Regions from separate parts of the Streptomyces sp. NPDC005761 genome, predicted to be linked through region 3. Evidence: riboswitches for the same ligand, from Rfam matches in the RefSeq annotation. Region 3 holds a riboswitch; each other region holds the start of a gene.
What was found. Region 3 has a riboswitch for S-adenosylmethionine ahead of thrC (threonine synthase). Riboswitches for the same ligand answer to the same signal wherever they lie in the genome.
Positions count from the first base shown of each region.

Region 1: it holds a riboswitch for S-adenosylmethionine, as region 3 does, so the genes downstream of both, ABZ434_RS17025 (aminotransferase class V-fold PLP-dependent enzyme) here and thrC (threonine synthase) in region 3, are expected to answer to the same signal.
Region 2: it holds a riboswitch for S-adenosylmethionine, as region 3 does, so the genes downstream of both, ABZ434_RS19620 (hypothetical protein) here and thrC (threonine synthase) in region 3, are expected to answer to the same signal.
Region 4: it holds a riboswitch for S-adenosylmethionine, as region 3 does, so the genes downstream of both, ABZ434_RS17560 (putative leader peptide) here and thrC (threonine synthase) in region 3, are expected to answer to the same signal.

Region 1 is NZ_JBEXXX010000015.1:160,540-165,516, forward strand. Features, by position in the region: gene ABZ434_RS17010 (Rieske 2Fe-2S domain-containing protein) at 1-301, shown strand, start outside; gene ABZ434_RS17015 (ubiquinol-cytochrome c reductase cytochrome b subunit) at 298-1,923, shown strand; gene trpD (anthranilate phosphoribosyltransferase) at 2,047-3,111, shown strand; SAM riboswitch class IV at 3,204-3,321, shown strand; gene ABZ434_RS17025 (aminotransferase class V-fold PLP-dependent enzyme) at 3,495-4,874, shown strand.
Region 2 is NZ_JBEXXX010000020.1:35,704-40,680, forward strand. Features, by position in the region: gene ABZ434_RS19610 (cytochrome P450) at 1-452, opposite strand, end outside; gene ABZ434_RS19615 (cytochrome P450) at 449-1,747, opposite strand; gene ABZ434_RS19620 (hypothetical protein) at 1,949-2,389, opposite strand; SAM riboswitch class IV at 2,437-2,546, opposite strand; gene ABZ434_RS19625 (phosphocholine-specific phospholipase C) at 2,658-4,724, opposite strand; gene ABZ434_RS19630 (TetR/AcrR family transcriptional regulator C-terminal domain-containing protein) at 4,960-4,977, opposite strand, start outside.
Region 3 is NZ_JBEXXX010000028.1:93,169-98,145, reverse strand. Features, by position in the region: gene groL (chaperonin GroEL) at 1-585, opposite strand, end outside; gene ABZ434_RS24145 (cold-shock protein) at 948-1,154, opposite strand; gene ABZ434_RS24140 (MoaD/ThiS family protein) at 1,600-1,878, opposite strand; gene thrC (threonine synthase) at 1,918-3,222, opposite strand; SAM riboswitch class I at 3,240-3,366, opposite strand; gene ABZ434_RS24130 (glucosyl-3-phosphoglycerate synthase) at 3,520-4,467, shown strand; gene ABZ434_RS24125 (trehalose-6-phosphate synthase) at 4,575-4,977, shown strand, end outside.
Region 4 is NZ_JBEXXX010000016.1:123,209-128,185, reverse strand. Features, by position in the region: gene ABZ434_RS17570 (NtaA/DmoA family FMN-dependent monooxygenase) at 1-1,349, opposite strand, end outside; gene ABZ434_RS17565 (LLM class flavin-dependent oxidoreductase) at 1,368-2,594, opposite strand; gene ABZ434_RS17560 (putative leader peptide) at 2,667-2,753, opposite strand; SAM riboswitch class IV at 2,823-2,935, opposite strand; gene ABZ434_RS17555 (sugar ABC transporter permease) at 3,155-4,426, opposite strand; gene ABZ434_RS17550 (ATP-binding cassette domain-containing protein) at 4,423-4,977, opposite strand, start outside.

The sequences.
Region 1 (4,977 bases), on a different contig from region 3:
CGAGCCGGACAACATCAAGGACAAGCGCGAGCGCGAGTGGGCCCACGAGGGAATCGTGGCCTTCTCGAAGATCTGCACCCACGTGGGCTGCCCGATCAGCCTGTACGAGCAGCAGACGCACCACGTGCTCTGCCCGTGCCACCAGTCCACCTTCGACCTCTCCGACGGCGCCCGCGTCATCTTCGGTCCGGCCGGTCACGCTCTTCCGCAGCTGCGGATCGGCGTGAACAGCGAGGGCAACCTCGAGGCGCTCGGTGACTTCGAAGAGCCCGTCGGTCCTGCATTCTGGGAGCGCGGATGAGTACTGCGACCGATACGAAGCGCAAGGCGCCCGCCGGTGAGCGGGTGGCCGACTGGGCGGACGGCCGGCTCGGGATCTACTCCCTGGCCAAGGCCAACATGCGCAAGATCTTCCCGGACCACTGGTCCTTCATGCTCGGTGAGATCTGCCTCTACAGCTTCATCATCATCATCCTCACGGGTGTGTACCTGACGCTGTTCTTCCACCCGAGCATGAACGAGGTCGTGTACCACGGCCCGTACGAGCCCATGCAGGGCATCCGGATGTCCGAGGCCTACGCCTCGACCCTGAACATCAGCTTCGACGTGCGTGGCGGTCTGCTGGTCCGGCAGATCCACCACTGGGCCGCGCTGATCTTCCTGGCCGGCATGTTCGTGCACATGATGCGCGTCTTCTTCACCGGTGCGTTCCGCAAGCCGCGTGAGATCAACTGGCTGTTCGGCTTCCTGCTGTTCGTCCTGGGCATGTTCACCGGTTTCACCGGTTACTCGCTCCCGGACGACCTGCTCTCCGGCACCGGTGTCCGCTTCATGGAGGGCGCGGTCCTGTCCGTGCCGATCGTCGGTACGTACCTGTCGATGTTCCTCTTCGGCGGCGAGTTCCCGGGCGGCGACTTCGTCGCCAGGTTCTACTCGGTGCACATCCTGCTGCTGCCGGGCATCATGCTCGGGCTGCTGGTGGCCCACCTGATCCTGGTCTTCTACCACAAGCACACGCAGTTCGCGGGTCCCGGCCGGACGAACAAGAACGTCGTCGGCATGCCGCTGCTGCCGGTCTACATGGCGAAGGCGGGAGGCTTCTTCTTCCTCGTCTTCGGTGTCATCGCGGTCATCGCGGGCATCGCCTCGATCAACCCCATCTGGGCCATCGGGCCCTACCGCCCGGACCAGGTGTCCACCGGCGCCCAGCCCGACTGGTACATGGGCTTCTCCGAGGGCCTGATCCGTGTCATGCCGGGCTGGGAGGTGAACCTCTGGGGCCACACCCTGGTCCTGGGCGTGTTCATCCCGCTGGTGATCTTCCCGCTGGTCCTGGCCGCGATCGCGGTCTACCCGTTCATCGAGTCCTGGGTCACCGGGGACAAGCGCGAGCACCACATCCTGGACCGTCCGCGCAACGCGCCGACCCGCACGGCGTTCGGCGTCGCGTGGATCACCTGGTACATGGTGCTGCTCATGGGTGGTGGAAACGACCTCTGGGCCACGCACTTCCACCTGTCGATCAACTCCATCACCTGGTTCGTGCGGATCGCGTTCTTCGTCGCTCCGGTCATCGCGTTCGTCGTGACGAAGCGGATCTGCCTCGGCCTTCAGCGCCGGGACAAGGACAAGGTGCTGCACGGGCGCGAGTCCGGTCTCATCAAGCGCCTGCCGCACGGTGAGTTCGTCGAGGTCCACGAGCCGCTCGCACCGGCCCAGCTGCACACGCTCACCGCGCACGAGCAGTACAAGCCGGCCGAGATCGGCCCGACGGTCGACGAGAACGGTGTCGAGCGCAAGGTGTCCGTGGTGCAGAAGCTGCGGGCCAAGCTCAGCAAGGGCTTCTACGGCGAGAACAGCCAGATCGCCAAGCCCACCGCCGAGGAGTACAAGGAGATCACCAGCGGCCACGGCCACCACTGATCACCTGAACTGATCGCCACAGCAGGAGCCCCGTCCATCCGATGGACGGGGCTCTTCGCTGTCCCCGGGGCTCGATAGGGTGGCCCCATCCCCTTTATCGGCTGTGGACCCCAGGAGCGGACCATGAACGTTGTGACCCCGGCAGGCGGCGACAGCGTGGCGGCTCGTACCTGGCCCGGCGTGCTGACCCCCCTGCTGCGCGGCCAGGACCTGACGGAGGACGACACCGCCTGGGCGATGGACCGCATCATGAGCGGTGAGGCGACCGACGTGCAGATCGCCGGCTTCGCCGTGGCGCTGCGAGCCAAGGGCGAGACGGTCACGGAGGTCTCCGGTCTGGTCCGCGCGATGTACGAGCACGCCACGACCATCCACGTACCCGGCCGCACGGTCGACATCGTGGGCACCGGCGGCGACATGGCCAAGACGGTCAACATCTCCACCATGTCGGCGATCGTCGTGGCCGGGACGGGCGCCAAGGTCGTCAAGCACGGCAACCGCGCCTCGTCGTCTGCCAGCGGTTCCTCCGACGTGCTGGGCAAGCTCGGCGTCAATCTGGAACTGCCCCCGCAGCGCGTCGTCGAGGTGGCCGAGGAAGCGGGCATCACGTTCTGCTTCGCCGTGAAGTTCCACCCCGCCCTGAGGCACGCGGCGAAGGCCCGGGCGGAGCTCGGCGCGCCGACCACCTTCAACATCCTCGGCCCGCTCACCAACCCGGCCAAGGTGCGCTCGCAGGCGATCGGTGTCGCCGACCTGCGGATGGCGCCGATCGTCGCGGGCGTCCTCGCCGAACGGGGCAACTCCGCCCTGGTCTTCCGGGGCGACGACGGCCTGGACGAGCTGACCACCACCGCGACCTCCCGCGTCTGGATCGCCAGGAACGGCGCCGTGCGCGAGGAGGCCTTCGACCCGCGCGACGTCGGCCTGGAACTGGTGCCGGTGGACGCCCTGCGGGGCGCCGACGCCTCGTACAACGCGGACGTGGCCCGGCGGCTGCTCGCCGGGGAGACGGGCCCCGTACGGGACGCGGTGCTGCTCAACTCGGCGGCGGCCCTCGTCGCGCTGGACCCGGGGGAGGGCACGCTCGCCGAGCAGCTCACCGCCGGGATCGCCAAGGCCGCCGAGTCCATCGATTCGGGTGCGGCGGGCCGGGCGCTGGAGCGATGGGTCGTGGCCAGCAACGCCTGAGAGGCTTCCGGGCACAGGATGTGAGGCGGGGCGCAGTCCAGATCATGGACTGCGCCTTGCGCGTTCCTCCGCGTATGGCAGGATGCTTGGCAGGTCATGAGTGACAGCGACTACGGCCCCGGCCCGCTGTCCGGCAACCCTCCGTCCGTGGCGGGGTGCCCCGGGTGAAGACCAGGCCGCAGGCAGCGAGGTCTGCGGCAAGCGCGGACCCCTCGACATCGTGAGATGTCCACCCGTGGGGTCCTGGTCCTCAGGGAGCCTCTTGTGAGCAAGCGAATGCGATAGGGCTTTTCGGCCCTTCTCCGCACACCCCTCTTTCTTCCTCCGTGCTGCCGCGTATCCGCAGGCACGCGGAATTCGCCTGCCTGTTACGGGAGTTCGTCATGTCTGTCCTCACTGCTGCCACCGACCAGTCGATTTGTGCCCCGCTGCCGGTTCTGGGTAAGGATGTGACGGTTCCGCTCGTCACGGGCGGAGAGGTCACCTACGCCGCGCTGGACTACGCCGCCAGCGCCCCGGCGCTGCAGCGGGTGTGGGACGACGTGGCCGCGTACGCGCCGTACTACGGCAGCGTCCACCGCGGCGCCGGCTACCTCTCGCAGCTCTCCACGGACCTCTTCGAGAGCAGCCGCGAGACCGTCCGGGAGTTCCTCGGCTGCCGCACCGAGGACCAGGTGACCTTCACCCGGTCCACCACCGACTCGCTCAACCTGCTCGCAGCCGCCCTCCCGGCCGACTGCCAGGTGTTCGTCTTCGAGACCGAGCACCACGCCTCGCTGCTGCCCTGGCGCGACGCCCGGGTGACGTACCTGAACGCCCCGCGCACCCCGGCCCAGGCCGTAGAGACCCTGGAGCGCGCGCTCGCCGGCCGCGACCCCTACGGCCCCGCGCTGGTCTGCGTCACCGGCGCCTCCAACGTCACCGGTGAGCTGTGGCCGGTCAAGGAGCTCGCCGCCGCCGCGCACGCCCACGGCGCCCGGATCGTGCTCGACGCCGCCCAGCTCGCCCCGCACCACCCCGTCGACATCGCCGTGCTGGACGTCGACTGGGTCGCCTTCTCCGGGCACAAGCTGTACGCGCCGTTCGGCTCGGGTGTCCTCGCCGGCCGCTCCGACTGGCTGACCGCAGCCGAGCCGTACCTGGCCGGCGGCGGCGCGTCCCGCCAGGTCGCCCGGCGCGCCGACGGCGGGGTGGACGTCGAGTGGCACACCACCGCCGCCCGCCACGAGGCCGGTTCGCCCAACGTCATCGGCGTCTACTCCATCGCCTCCGCCTGCAAGGCGCTCACCGAGGCCGGATTCGACAGCCTGGTCGCCCGGGAGCAGCGGCTCGTCACCGCGGTCCGCGCCGGACTCGCCGAGGTCCCCGAGGTCAAGGTGCTTTCGCTGTTCGGCGACGACGCCCCGCGGGTCGGCGTCATCTCCTTCGTGGTGGAGGGCTGGAACAGCTCCCACTTCGCCGCGGCACTCTCCGCCGAGTACGGCATCGGGGTGCGCGACGGACTGTTCTGCGCCCACCCCCTCGTGCGCACCCTGCTCGGCAGCGACCCGCAGGACGTCGGCGAGTGCGGCGCGCCGGAGGCGGAGCCGGGCCAGAAGTCCCTCAACGCGATCCGGGTCAGCTTCGGCGCCGGTACGCCGGACGAGCACGTCGAGCGCTTCCTGCGGGCGGTCAAGGAGCTCGTGAGCGAGGGCGCCCAGTGGAAGTACCGGACCGAGGACGGCCGTTGCGTCCCGGACCGGGGTACGGCCGCCCAGGTCTGAGGTCTCTCAGCACGTTCGGGGGGGGGGGGGGCGGCGGGCCGGCCCCGCCGCAAAATGCTAACTCCGGGCCCTCTCGGCCCTGCATATAGGTGTTTCACCCCTA
Region 2 (4,977 bases), on a different contig from region 3:
GACTTGAGGTCGACGACGGCCCCGTCCCTGCCACCCTCCGCGAGCGCGTCCAGCAGTTCCTCGGTGAACTTCTCGATCTCGGGGCGTATCGCCTCCAGCCGGCGGGGCGTGAGCGCCTGGGAGGTCTTGGTCCGCAGCCGGCGGTGCTCTTCGCCGTCGACGGTGAACATGGACCGGCCGGCGTCGATCATCCCGATGAGCGGCCACGCGTGCGTCACCTCACCGCTCTGCCACAGCCCCCAGGCGTCGAGGTCCTTCACCAGTCGCGGATCGAGCAGGAGCTGCCGTGCGTCGGCGTGCCGGGTGAGGGCCCATGCCGGTACGCCGAGGAGCTCGATCCGGGCCAGCGGTCCGGCGTCGCGCAGCCGCGCGGTCTCTCCGTCCAGGTCCTGGACCATCGGGTCGATGACGACGGTCGCACCGTTCGAGGCGGCGGCGTGAGGACAGTTCACGAGAGGTCTCCTGTCGTACGAACGGGGGTGAACCGAACGGGGAGCGAAGTGGTGCCACGCAGGAACGCGGAGGGCCGTCGTACGAGGTCGTCGACGGCGACGGCGAGCTGGAGATCGGGGAGCCGGTCGAGCAGGACCTCGATGCCCGTACGGGCGATGATCTCGGCGATCTCCTGTGCGGGGAACGGACACCGGTACTCGCCGTGACTGAACGCGAGATGGGCACCGTTGCCGCCCTGTGCGGGCGCTCCGGAGCCGGCCAGGTCCTGACGGATGAGCGGGTCGGTGTTGGCGGCGCCGAGCCCGAGCAGCAGCATGTCCCCGGCCTTGATCCGCTGTCCGCCGAGCTGCGTGTCGCGTGCGGCCCACCGTCCGGCGAGGATCTGGGTGGGCGTGTCCTCCCAGAGCACCTCGTTCATGGCCTCGCCGATGCTGCGCCGGCCACGGGCCATGGAGTCGGCGAACGTGTCCTCGGTGAGCATCAGCCGCAGGGAGTTGCTGACCCAGTCCGCGGTGGTGAGGTGCCCGGCGGCCGTGACGGCCATCAGGTCGAGCATGTACTCCTCGTCGGTGAACGCCTCGGGGAAGGCCAGCATGCGGGAGGTCACGTCGTCCCCGGGTGCCGCCCTCTTCGCGGCCACCAGCCGGGCCATGTGTTCCCCGAACCGCAGATGGGCGCTCTGCGCGTCCGGCCCGCCGTCGGCCAGGTCCTTCAACACCTGTGCGATGTCCGCGCCTTCGGCGTCGGGGAAACCGACCAGGCGGGCGAGGACGAGGACGGGGAGGGGCTCGCAGAAGTCCGCGACCAGGTCGGCCGTGCCGCGGCTGCACACGTCGTCGATCAGCCGGTCGGCCAACTGCTCGCAGTGGCTGCGGATCTCGAAGGGATCGGCGCCTTCGAGGGCCGGCCCCACCATACGGGCGTGCCGTCGGTGCTCCTCCCCCGCGCTGAAGTAGATGGAGGGCAGGGGGCGCCCCACCATCGGCAGCAGGGGCCAGTCGTCGGGGATGTGGGGCCACTGGTTCCACAGGCCCACGTCGCGGGGGAACAGCTCCGCGTCGCTGGTGACCTGATGGAGCTCGCGGTACCCGATGACGAGCCAGGAGGGGAACCCACCCGGCAGCTCCACGGGCACGACGGGCCCGTGGTCACGCCGCATGGCGCGGTAGACGGCCTGCGGCTCGGTCTGGAACCCGGGCCCGCCGAGCGGCACCGCCCCGGTGTGTGCCGGGCAGCCGGGGGGTGGAGGAGGAGAGGCCAGCGCGGGCTCTGTGGAAGAAGGGCGCGTCGTCATGAGTCCTGACTCCTGTGGCGAAGGCTGCACGCGTCAAGATCATGCGATCAACGCATGTTCACTATAAGGATTTTGTGTGTCGCCGGAACGGTCAACAGCGATCAATCCCACACCCTGAACGGAACAACAGGTCGACAACTCAACACATTTGATGAGCATCGCGATGTACCGCACGGCCGCACAGGACGGCGCAGTCCCCCACTACGCCGACGAGGTGCGGCCTCCGGCGCAACCGGCCTCGCTCTGCCCCTCGGACTCACAGAGCTGACCGCCCTCGATCGCCACGTTGACCAGCCCGGCAGCCCGCCCCGTTCCGTCACCCGCACCATCGCCGTACTCCAGCTTCAGCGCATGCCAGCGCGCCAGCCAGTACACACGCCCACGGTGACCGGCGAGGGCCTCCCGCAGCGCGCCGGGGGTGTGCGTCCAGACCGCGGGGAGGTCACCCGCATAGTCGAAAGCGGCCCGCAGTTCGAGCCATCCGTCCTCACGGACATCACCGGAGGTGAGCAGGACCTCGACGGCCTGCCCCGGCTCCTGCCTGCACTTCTTGGCGTGGATCCAGTGCACGCGGTGGCCCGCGGCGTAGCGGGAGCACTCGCCGCTCCGCACGGAGTCGTTCTGGGTGAGATGACGCAGCATGAGGGGGGTTGGCCTTCCGGGACGAGGACCCCGAGCGCCTGCACCGCGGTCCGCTGTTCCCCGTACCCTGCGCACGGGGCGGGTCGTCACCCGGAGCACCCGCAGCGGAGCGGGGTGCCGTCCAGCAAGCCGGGGCTGCACACTGGAACTCATGACCCGTACAGGACTCTAGCCCAAGCGGACCACGCGACCCGACGGGTGATCAGGAGGGCGCGGCGCCCGGCCACGGGCACCGCGCCCTCCCGGACGACCCGTCGGGCCGAGGCCCCTAGCCGGTGACGAGACCCGGGTCACTCGTACCGGCGCGGCCTGTCTCGACGTGTCCGGCGAAGCGCCGCAGGAAGGTGGCGTCCGTGTCGGAGACGACAGTGAGGTCGTACCAGTACTTGCTTCCTCGCAGGTCAAGCGTGTGCTTCACGGTCTCGCCCGCTCGGACCGCGAGGGTCTGCACCCCTCCCCCGTATCCGACGGCACTGCGTACGGTCAGCCTCACGGTCGCGGATCCACCGTTGACGAAGGTCAGCTGAAGGCTGCCGGCGGAGGCGTCGTGACGGGCCGTCACCTCGGGCCCCGTCACTTTCCCACCGGCTCGGAAGCTGCGCAGGAAGCCGTTGGGGCCATGCACGGTGAGGTCGGTCACTCCCTTGGAGTAGGTGGTGTTCCAACTGTCCGAGAGGGACTTTCCGGCCTCGGTGGTGTAGGTCCAGGGCCCGTCGGTGCGGTTCGCCGAGGTCACCAGGAACTGCGCGCCGGCGGCGGCGCCCCCACTGAAGGTGAGGCGGTACTTCCCGGTGGACGTGTCGGCGGCCCCGTCGACGAAGGGCGCGTAGCGCAGCGGCCGGGTGGGCCGGGCCCCCTTCTCCTGCTTGGGCACGCTGCCTGTGGTGGGCGGCACGGGGACGTAGTCGGGGTGCCGGAGGCGGTCCGGCGGCTCGTAGGCGTCGGTCGACGGCAGCGGGGTGTCCGAGGTGTCCGTACGCCCGAAGTCGAAGGCGGAGGTGAGATCACCGCAGACGGCGCGCCGCCAGGGCGAGATATGGGGCTCGTGCACGCCGAAGCGCTGTTCCATGAACCGGATGACGGAGGTGTGGTCGAAGACCTCGGAACACGCGAACCCGCCGGTGCTCCAGGGGGAGACCACCAGCATGGGAACCCGCTGGCCGAGCCCGTACGGCCCGGCGGTGTACCGGATGTCACCGGGGAAGTAGTCGGCCGAGGTGTCCACGGTGGACAACCCCTGCGCAGGCCCGGACGGCACGAAGGGCGGGACGACGTGGTCGAAGAAGCCGTCGTTCTCGTCGTAGGTGATGAAGAGGGCGGTCCGCCCCCAGACCTCGGGATCGGCCGTCAGCGCGTCCAGTACCTGCGAGATGTACCAGGCACCGTAGTTGGCGGGCCAGTTGGGGTGTTCGCTGTATGCCTCCGGAGAGACGATCCACGAGACCTTCGGCAGCGTCCCGGCCCGGACATCGGCCTTCAGGTCGTCGAGGAGCCCGCCACCGCTCTTGAGGTCGGTGCCGGTGCGCGCCTTGTCGTAGAGCGGATCCCCGGGCTCGGCGTTGCGGTAACTGTTGAAGTAGAGCAGCGAGTTGTCGCCGTACGTACCCCTGTACGCATCAGCGATCCACCCCCATGACCCGGCGGCGTCGAGCCCGTCCCCGATGTCCTGGTACACCTTCCACGACACCCCGGCCTGCTCGAGCCGCTCGGGGTAGGTGGTCCAGCCGTACCCCGCCTCGTCGTTGCCGAGCACGGGACCGCCACCGGAGCCGTCGTTACCCGTGTATCCGGTCCACAGGTAGTAGCGGTTCGGGTCGGTGCTGCCGATGAACGAGCAGTGGTACGCGTCGCAGACGGTGAACGCGTCGGCGAGGGCGTAGTGGAACGGTATGTCCTCACGAGTGAGGTGAGCCATCGTCGTCGCGGTCTTGGCCGGCACCCACTGGTCGTACGCACCCTTGTTGAACGCCCGGTGCCCGCCTGCCCAGTCGTGGTTGAGGTCGCGCAGGAACTGCATCCCGAGCCTGTCGGCGGGCGGCCGGAACGGCAGCACCTCCTTGCCGAGCCCGTCCTTCTGGTGCCAGACCGGCTTCCCGCTGGGCAGCGTGACGGGCCGCGGATCACCGAAGCCGCGTACGCCGTTCATGGTGCCGAAGTAGTGGTCGAAGGAACGGTTCTCCTGCATCAGGACCACGATGTGCTCCACGTCCTGGAGCGAGCCCGTACGACCCCGCGCGGGCAGGGACGCGGCGCGGGCGATGCTGCTCGACAAGGCGGTGTACGCGGCCGTGCCTCCCGCGAGTTGCAGGAGGCGGCGACGGTTGAGTTCTGCCATGGGTGGGGGCCTCTGTGGGGTGAGGGGATATGGCGACGAAAGCGACTGGAGTGTCCCAGAACCGGCACGTCCTGCGGAAGACCCGTGCAGTGTGCACGCGATGGCGATCGGCCGAACAGCCGGCGACGGAACGGAACGGACCACGATCCCGTCCGCCACGCCTCGCCTGCGAGGGTCCTGGCCGGAACCCCGGCCGTGGGCCGGGTCCGTCCCGGCATCCACGCGTGCCGGTCGCTCAGCGCCCCAGCCGGGC
Region 3 (4,977 bases):
CTTGTCGAAGCGCATACCCTCGGTGAGCTCGAGCTCCAGACCGAAGGTCTGGGACTCCTCGACGGTGATGACGCCTTCCTTGCCGACCTTGTCCATGGCCTCGGCGATGAGCTCGCCGATCTGGGTGTCGGCGGCGGAGATGGAGGCCGTCGAAGCGATCTGCTCCTTGGTCTCCACGTCCTTGGCCTGCTCCAGGAGGGCGGCGGAGACGGCCTCGACGGCCTTCTCGATGCCCCGCTTGAGAGCCATCGGGTTCGCGCCCGCGGCCACGTTGCGAAGGCCCTCGCGGACGAGTGCCTGAGCGAGAACGGTGGCGGTGGTCGTACCGTCGCCGGCGACGTCGTCCGTCTTCTTGGCGACCTCCTTGACCAGCTCCGCACCGATCTTCTCGTACGGGTCCTCCAGCTCGATCTCCTTGGCGATGGAAACACCATCGTTGGTGATCGTGGGGGCGCCCCACTTCTTCTCAAGGACGACGTTGCGGCCCTTGGGGCCGAGGGTGACCTTGACGGCGTCGGCGAGCTGGTTCATGCCGCGCTCAAGACCGCGCCGGGCCTCCTCGTCGAAGGCGATGATCTTGGCCATATGAAGTGGTCCTCCCGGACAGGGGTGGATTTCTCCGGACCGAGAGGCGCCCGCGACGGACGGCCTGCGTGTCTGCCGGTTCCTTGCCCCGGCAGACCTGCGGGCCTCACCGGCCCGGTCCAAGTTTCTGTCACTCTCACCCAGAGAGTGCTAAGCCAATAATTAGCACTCGACCCCCGAGAGTGCAAGCGTCCACCTCGGAGTGTGGACAGCCGCGGGGGCCGTCCCGCCGAAGCGGGCCCAGGGTGCGCGGCACGTCCCCGCCGCGACGGCCCGGGACGCACGAAGGGCCCGTACCTCTCGGGTACGGGCCCTTCGTGCGTGAGTAGTGTCGTTGACCGACTGCGTCGTGGCCGGCGGGCTCAGCCGACGGCGAGCTTGACCATGTCCGCCTGCGGCCCCTTCTGGCCCTGCGAGATCTCGAATTCAACTCGCTGACCCTCTTCGAGGGTGCGGTACCCGTCCATCTGGATCGCGCTGTAGTGGACGAAAACATCCGCACCACCGTCGACCGCGATGAAGCCGTACCCCTTCTCCGCGTTGAACCACTTGACGGTGCCCTGAGCCATGCCTAACTCCCCTATTACTGGCCCTTGCACAGGACCGCACTTCGCGGGCCCGGGTCAGAACTCACCCTCCGACAGGAGAGGGTGGGTGCGCCGGAACGCGTCGACCGCGGCCGAATGTATCTGCCCAACTGCCCTCTGCAACAGGTCAATCGGACGAGAATTCTGAGCAGAACCGATCGCCCGAATGTGAGGAATTCATGAGGATCCTGGGCAACTCGGGCCAGGCAAAGGCGACTTATGACGCAAGGAGCTCGCACACTTTGGCTGCATCTTGTCGTGGCCCGGCGCATTCTCATATGCGGGGGGCACGGGCAGCGGAGGGGGCTTCCCTCACCCTACCCCGCTCAACCATGCAGAATTGCCCCCTCCGCTTCTCTTGCGGAGGGGGCAATCGTGGTCACGCTGTGAAGTCGGCCCGGCGGCCTCCGGGGCCCGGGCCGCGGGCTCAGCAGCCGCCGGCGACGGCCGGGATGATCGAGATGCCGGCGCCGTCCGGCGTGGCCGCGTCCAGGCCGCCCTCGAAGCGCACGTCGTCGTCGTTGACGTACACGTTCACGAAGCGGCGCAGCTTGCCCTGGTCGTCCAGGACGCGGGCGGCGATGCCCGGGTGGTCCTTCTCCAGGGACTCGATGACCTGGGAGAGGGTCGCGCCCTCGGCCGGGACCTCGGCCTGGCCGCCCGTGTAGGTGCGGAGGATGGTGGGGATACGGACCTTGACGCTCATGGTGTGCCCTTCCTGAAGTCTCGGGTGGTCAAAAGCTTCTCAGCCGGTGGCGAGGCCCGAGGCGAGGCCGGCGGCACGGAAGGCGTCCAGGCTCGGACGGATCGTGGCGCTCGCCTGCGAGGTGGCGGCCACGGCGTCCAGCGTCTTGAGGCCGTCACCCGTGTTCAGGACGACGGTGGTGAGCGTCGGGTCGAGCACACCGGCGTCGATCAGCTTCTTCGTCACGCCGACCGTCACCCCGCCCGCGGTCTCCGCGAAGATGCCCTCGGTGCGGGCCAGCAGCTTGATCGCGTCGACGACCTGCTCGTCGTCGACGTCCTCGACGGCTCCACCGGTGCGGCGCGCGATGTCCAGGACGTACGGGCCGTCGGCCGGATTGCCGATCGCCAGGGACTTGGCGATCGTGTTCGGCTTCTGCGGCCGCACGACGTCGTGCCCGGCCTTGAAGGCGGCGGAGACCGGGGAGCAGCCCTCGGCCTGGGCGCCGAAGATCTTGTAGGGCTTGTCCTCGACCAGGCCGAGCTTGATCAGCTCCTGGAGGCCCTTGTCGATCTTCGTGAGCTGTGAGCCGGACGCGATCGGAATGACGATCTGGTCGGGCAGCCGCCAGCCGAGCTGCTCGCAGATCTCGTAGGCGAGGGTCTTGGAGCCTTCGCCGTAGTACGGACGCAGGTTGACGTTGACGAATCCCCAGCCCTCGCCGAGCGGGTCGCCGATGAGCTCGGAGCAGAAGCGGTTGACGTCGTCGTAGTTGCCCTCGATGCCGACCAGCTCGCCGCCGTACACCGCGGCCATGACGACCTTGCCCTGCTCCAGGTCGTGCGGGATGAACACGCACGAACGCAGGCCGGCCCGGGCGGCGGCGGCACCCACGGCACCGGCGAGGTTGCCGGTGGAGGAGCAGGAGAGGGTGGTGAAGCCGAAGGCGCGGGCGGCCTCGACGGCGATCGCGACGACGCGGTCCTTGAAGGAGTGCGTCGGGTTGCCGGAGTCGTCCTTGACGTACAGACCGCCGGTGACGCCCAGCTCGCGGGCGAGGTTGTCGGCCTTGACCAGCTTGGTGAAGCCGGGGTTGATGTTGGGCTTGTCCGCGACATCGGAGGGGACCGGCAGCAGCGGCGCGTAGCGCCAGATGTTGTCGGGTCCGGCCTCGATGCGCTTCTTCAGCTCTTCGGGGGAGCCGCTCGGCAGGTCGTACGCCACTTCGAGCGGCCCGAAACAGGACGCGCAGGCGAAAATGGGGCCGAGTGCGAATCGCTCTCCGCATTCGCGGCAGGAAAGCGCCGCGGCGGGACCGAGATCCACGGAAGCTTCGGTGTGTGCTGCAACAGTCTCAACAGCCATGATGGCGAGGCCCTTTCTCCTCATCTTCCTCGCGACGCATTTCGTCACGAGACGGAATTGGCACCTTCCCCACCTGACCTCGCGGTCGGCGGGAGGGTTGCCGGGACTTCAACGGGCCGTTCCCTCTGTCCCTCTGGATGAGCGCTGTGGCACTGGACCATGGATCCAGGCGTTTATCGGCGGACGGACCCCGGCATGCGACGGCCATCTGCGTTGTTCAAGACTGTAACCGAAGCACCGGACTGTTGAGATAGTCGTCCGAACCGCGAGATGGATCACATACAGGGAGTATCGACCGTGCTGGAAGAGGTCGAACGCTGGCTGACCAGGCGTTCCTGGTCAGCCGCCGACCGTCCGCTGGACCGTCTGCTGGCGGCCAGGAACGACGCGCACGGCACGAGCGTGAGTGTGGTGCTGCCCGCGCTGAACGAGGCGGAGACGGTCGGGGACATCGTCACGACGATCCGGCGCGAGCTCATGGAGAAGGTCCGGCTGGTCGACGAGCTCGTGGTGATCGATTCCGGTTCGACGGACGCCACGACCGAGGTCGCCCGCCGGGCGGGCGCCCGGGTGGTCCACCGGGACACGATCCTGCCCCGCATCCCGGCCGTCCCCGGCAAGGGCGAGGTGCTCTGGCGGTCACTGCTGGTGACCGGCGGTGACATCGTCTGCTTCATCGACGCGGACCTGAAGGACTTCTCGGCGGACTTCGTCTCCGGCATCGTCGGCCCGCTGCTGACCGATCCCTCGGTGCAGTTCGTCAAGGCGATGTACGACCGCCCGTTCGGCGACACCACGGGCCAGGGCGGCCGGGTCACCGAAATGGTGGCACGCCCGCTGCTCAATCTGCACTGGCCGCAGCTGGCCGGTTTCGTCCAGCCGCTCGGCGGCGAGTACGCCGTGCGGCGCTCGCTGCTGGAGCGGCTGCCGTTCCCCGTCGGTTACGGAGTGGAGCTGGGCCTGCTCGTGGACGCCCTGCACACGGTCGGCCTGGACGCGCTCGCCCAGGTCGACGTCGGCGTCAGGAAGCACCGCCACCAGGACGGCCAGGCGCTCGGCCGGATGGCGGCCGCCATCTACCGGACCGCTCAACTCCGCCTCTCCCGCGGGCATCTGGTCCGCCCGTCGCTGACCCAGTTCGAGCGCGGCGAGCACGGATTCGTCCCGCACACCTACCCGGTGGACACCGAGGAGCGGCCGCCGATGCGCGAGATCGAGGAGTACGTCTCACGCCGCGCGGCGTGAGGCGGGGAAGGCGACCGGCGCCGTGGGGAGTGCGTTTCACGCCTGGTGACGGGACCTGGCAGGGCTTCGCACGTTTGGGCGGTTCGTGATCGGGCTAGATTCCGCCCATGGTCTCCGAGCACGCCCCCCAGCCCGCTGCCCAGGTACTCGTCGCGTCCAACCGCGGCCCGGTCTCGTACGCGCTGCGCGAGGACGGCTCCCTCGACGCCAAGCGCGGCGGGGGCGGACTCGTCTCCGGCCTGAGCGCGGTCGACGACAAGATGTGGGTCTGCGCCGCCCTGGGTGACGGTGACCGTGCGGCGGTCCAGCGAGGGGTCGGCGAGCCGGGTGTCCGGATGCTCGACATCGACGCGGAAGTGCACGCCGACGCGTACAACGGGATCGCCAACTCGGTGCTGTGGTTCGTCCACCACCTGCTCTACCAGACGCCCGTCGAACCGGTCTTCGACGCGGAGTTCCGCCGGCAGTGGGCCTCCTTCGAGACGTACAACCGGGCCTTCGCGGAGGCGC
Region 4 (4,977 bases), on a different contig from region 3:
TCGCGCAGAGTCGTCCCCTCGTACTCCGTGCGGAACACTCCGCGCTCCTGAAGGAGCGGGACCACGGTGTCGGCGAAGACGTCCAGCCCGCCGGGGGTGATGTGCGGAACGAGGATGAACCCGTCGGCGGCGTCGGCCTGGACGAATGCGTCGATGGTCGACGCGACGGTGGCCGGTGAGCCGACGAAGGACTGGCGGCTGCCGGTCTCGATGACCAGGTCGCGGATGGACCAGTTCTTCGCGGCCGCGAGCTCCCGCCACTCCCGGGCGGTGGCCAGTGGGTCGCGGTACATGCGGACCTGCGCCCGGCCGCGGGCGACGGTGTGTTCGCCGAGGTCCGGGTCGATGTCGGGAAGCGGGCCCTCGGGATCGTAGGAGGAGAGGTCACGGTTCCAGACGAACTCGAGGTGCTTGATCGCGGTGGCACCGCTGACCTGTAGGCGGCGTACCTCGTGGGACAGTTCCTCCGCCTCGGCGTCCGTGTCGCCGAGGACGAAGGTCGCGGCCGGCAGGATCAGCAACTGGTCAGGGGTACGGCCGTGTCGGGCGAGGCGGCCCTTGACGTCCGTGTAGAACGCCTGCCCCTCCTTGAGGGTGCTGTAGCGGCTGAAGATCGCGTCGGCGCCCTCCGCCGCGAACTCGCGTCCCTCGTCGGAGTCCCCGGCCTGGAAGATCACCGGGCGGCCCTGCGGACTCCGCGGCACGTTGAACTGCCCTTCGATGTCGAAGTGCTGCCCCTTGTGCACGAAGGATCCGGCCCGCGCGTCCCGGAGGAAGGTGCCCGTCGCACGATCGGCGACGATCTCGTCACCGCGCCATGAGTCGAACAGTTCGTTGGCGGTGGCGAGGAACTCCTTGGCCCGGGAGTACCGCTCCTCCTGCGGCAGGTATCCGCCACGCCGGAAGTTCTCACCCGTGAACGCGTCCCACGAGGTGACGACGTTCCATGCCGCGCGTCCACCCGAGAGGTGATCGAGGCTGGCGAACTGGCGGGCCACCTCGTAGGGCTCGTTGAACGTGGAGTTGATCGTGCCGGTGAGGCCGAGGTGTTCGGTGACGGCGGCGAGGGCGGACAGCACGGTGAAGGTGTCGGGGCGTCCCACGACGTCCAGGTCGTAGATCTCACCGCCCTGTTCCCGCAGGCGGAGCCCCTCGGCGAGGAACAGGAAGTCGAACTTGGCGCGTTCGGCCGTGCGCGCGAAGTGCGCGAAGGAGCTGAACTCGACGTGGCTGCCCGCCGCGGGGTCGCTCCAGACGGTGGTGTTGTTGACGCCCGGGAAGTGGGCGGCGAGGTGGATCTGCTTGAGCGGCTTGCCGGTGCTGTGGCCGGCGCCGTTGCTGGTGCTCATGTGGGTGGTCCCTCCGGCTCAGACAGTGGCGTAGCGATTGGCGGGGCGGGCGAGTCCGAGCAGCCCGCGCAGGGTGTCGGCCTCGTAGGCGGTCCGGAAGGCGCCTCGGCGCTGCAGCTCCGGCACGAGCTTGCGGGTGATCGCCGGAAGGTCGTGGCCGATCACTGCGGGGCGCAGCCGGAATCCGGAGAGCCCGGCCCGCTGCCATTCCTGGAGAAGGTCCGCCAGTTGCGCGGGTGTGCCGGTGAAGATCTTCGCGTCGCTGGGGTACGGATGTCCCGCGAGGTCGTCCAGACGGTCCCGGCGGGCCGCCGCGGCCGAGGGGGTGTCGTCGAGGAAGACCACGAGGTCCCCGAAGATGTGGAGGAGTTCCGTGGCTCGCCCCGCCGCCGCCTGCTGGGAGCGGATCTCGTGGACGATGGCTCCGGCCTGGCCCGGGTCGTGCGGGGTGACGTAGCCGATGTCCGTTGAGCGTGCCACCAGTTGGAAGGGCACGCTCCGGTGCGCCAGGGCGCTGACGACCGGCTGCCCCTGCGGGGGCCGGGGTGTGATGGAGGGACCCTTGACGCTGAAATGCCGGCCCTCGAAGTCGGTGTAGTGGAGCTTGTCGCGGTCGATGAAGCGGCCTGTGGCTGCGTCCCGGATCTCGGCACCGTCCTCCCAGCTGTCCCAGAGGCGGCGCACCGCTTCGACGTACTCGGCGGCTTCCTCGAAGAGTTCGGCGGTCAGCGCCCGTACGGCCGGGGTGTCCAGTTCGTCGAGGCGAAAGCGCGGGAAGGCGCGGCGGCCGAAGTGGGCGGCTTCGTGCCGTCGGGCCGATACCTGGATGCGCACACCGGCCCGGCCCGTGCTCACGTAGTCGAGGGTGGCAATCGCCTTGGAGATGTGGAACGGCTCGGTGTGTGTGGCGACCACGGTGGGGACGAGGCCGATGTGCCGGGTCAGCGGTGCCACGCGGGCGGCGACGAGTACCGCGTCGAGGCGACCGCGCTCCTGGTCGGTGCGGCCGTCGGGCTCCGGGAACTGCGAGGACTGGAGCCCGAGGGCGTCCTCGATCGTCACGAAGTCGAGCAGGCCGCGTTCGGCCTCGCTGACGATGTCGGTCCAGTACGCGGCGGTGAGCAGTTCCCCGGGCCGGGCCTCCGGCTCGCGCCAGGCGGCCGGGTGCCAGCCCGCTCCGTCGAGCGCGACGGCGAGGTGCAGCAAGGAGGACAGGGGAGGGTGCGGGGATGACGATGCGGACACGAAGGGTGCCTTCCTGATCGACCGTGGGTGATCGCCGGACCTCGTCGGGAGGTTCGGCGTCGCGGGAACGGGTCAGGAACGACAGAGCGCGCCGGCGACGCGCTGGAGATCGATGTGGGGCCGGGAGTAGAGGTGGACGCGGCGCCGGGGGGCGAGCACCTTGACGAGGGGGCAGGACACCGGTGGCACGACCCTCGCCTCCACTCTTCCGGCCGGGCGGGCCCGGAGGCCTCGCGCTTGCGGAACCCGGACGGGCCCCGCCTGGTCGTCACCTGGAGCACCCCGCCGCGCGGGAGGGTTGCCGGTCAACAAGCCAGGGCTCGAAGCTGACGCTCATGACCTGTCCGGAACGCTACGCGCGACGCCCGCGCCGCGCAATGCCCGCCGGATCATGGTCGTGCTCACCCCGCCGGAAGTCCCAACACCGCGGCTGCGCCGACTGTTCCGTCCGGCCACAGTGACGCCGGGCCCAGCGCCCGCCACGCGGCGCTCGCGCCCGGCCCCCCCTTGCGCCGGGGCCTGACCGGAGCCCCGCGGCGCCGATGGCCCCGGGGGCGTAATCACGCGCGTCCCGCGGCCTTCTGACTCCGGCGGGAGACGGAGTCGACGACCACGGCCGCCAGCAGGACCGATCCCGTGATCATGAACTGGATGGCGTTGCTGACGCCCATGATGTTCATCCCGGACTGGATGGACCCGATCACCAGGGCGCCGAGCAGGGCCGACCACACCGAACCGCGGCCGCCGAACAGGCTCGTGCCGCCGATGACGGCCGCGGCGATGACGTTCATCAGGAGGTTGCCGCCGCCCGAGGTCTGACTCGCCGACTGGATCTGCCCGGCGAGGAAGAGGCCCCCGACCGCGGCCATGGTGCCGGCGATGGAGAAGACGGACATCCGGACGAACGGCACGCTGATGCCTGCCCGTCGCGCACCCTCCGAGTTGCCGCCGACCGCGAAGACCTTCCGCCCGTACGTGGTGCGTCGCAGCACGAAGTCCAGTACCACCAGCACGACAAGGAAGATCAGGAGGGCCAGTGGGAGGCCCTGGTACCGGTTGAGGATGTACGCGGTGGTGAAGGCGATCGCGGCGATGACGACCGTACGCAGCACGATCTCGGCGACGGGGCGGGACGGCACCCTCGCCGCCCTGCGGCGCGCGGCGTCCAGGAGGGAGGCCGCCAGGAACAGACCCACCCCGGCCGCCGCGGTCGCGTAGGCGGCAGCCGGGCTGTGGTAGATGGTGGAGTAGATCTCGGCGACGTTGGTGTCGCCCGGGATGTTGACCGTGCCGCTGGAGCCGAGCACCTGCAGCATCAGCCCGTTCCAGGCGAGGTTGCCCGCAAGGGTGACCACGAACGCGGGCACGCCGACTTTCGCGAAGAAGAAGCCCTGGATGAGGCCGACCGCAGCTCCGCCCAGCACGGCGATCAGGAGCGCCAGCCATTCGTTCATGCCGTTCATGACGTTGAGAACGGCGAAGATCGCGGCGCACAGACCGCTGACGGACCCGACGGACAGGTCGATCTCACCGAGGAGCAGCACGAAGACGATGCCGACGGCGATCATGCCGGTGCCGACGATCTGCTGGCTGAGGTCGGAGAGGTTCTGGGCCGAGAGGAACGTGCTGTTCAGGCTGCCGAACACCGTCCAGATGATGATCACGGCGATGACTACGGGGAGGGAGCCCAGTTCCCCGCTGCGCATCTTGCGCCAGAACTCCGCGGCGTACCCGCGGATGCCCTCCTCGCGGACGAGCAGGCGGGTGTCGATGGCGGGCATGGCGTCGTGGGCTGGTTCCTGGCCGTCGTCGTGTCCGGGTTCCCGTGTCATCGCTCCTCCTCCCGCTTACGGGCCTGGCGGCGGGTGACCGCGCTGTCGGAGGCCCCGGTGATGGCGGAGATGATCTCTTCGGTGGTCGTGGAACGCCGGTCGAAGAAGCCGTTGTTGCGACCCAGGCGCATCACCGCGATCCGGTCCGCGACCGCCATCACGTCCACCATGTTGTGGCTGACCAGGATGGTCCCCAGACCGCGCTGCCGGAGCCGCTCGACCAGGTCGAGGACCTCGGCCGTCTGCTCCACCCCCAGGGCCGCGGTGGGTTCGTCGAGGATGACGACCTTCGGATCGCCGATCAGGGACCGGGCGATCGCCACCGTCTGGCGCTGTCCGCCGGAGAGCGAGGCGACGGGGATGCGGACGCTCGGGATGCGGATGGACAGGGTGTCGAGCAGTTCGCGCGAGCGCTGGTCCATGCGGACCTCGTCGAGCACACCGAAGCGGCGCAGTTCGCGGCCGAGGAAGAGGTTGCCGACCACGTCGAGGTTGTCGCACAGGGCCAGGTCCTGGTAGACGGTCGCGATGCCGAGGTTCTGGGCGTCGTG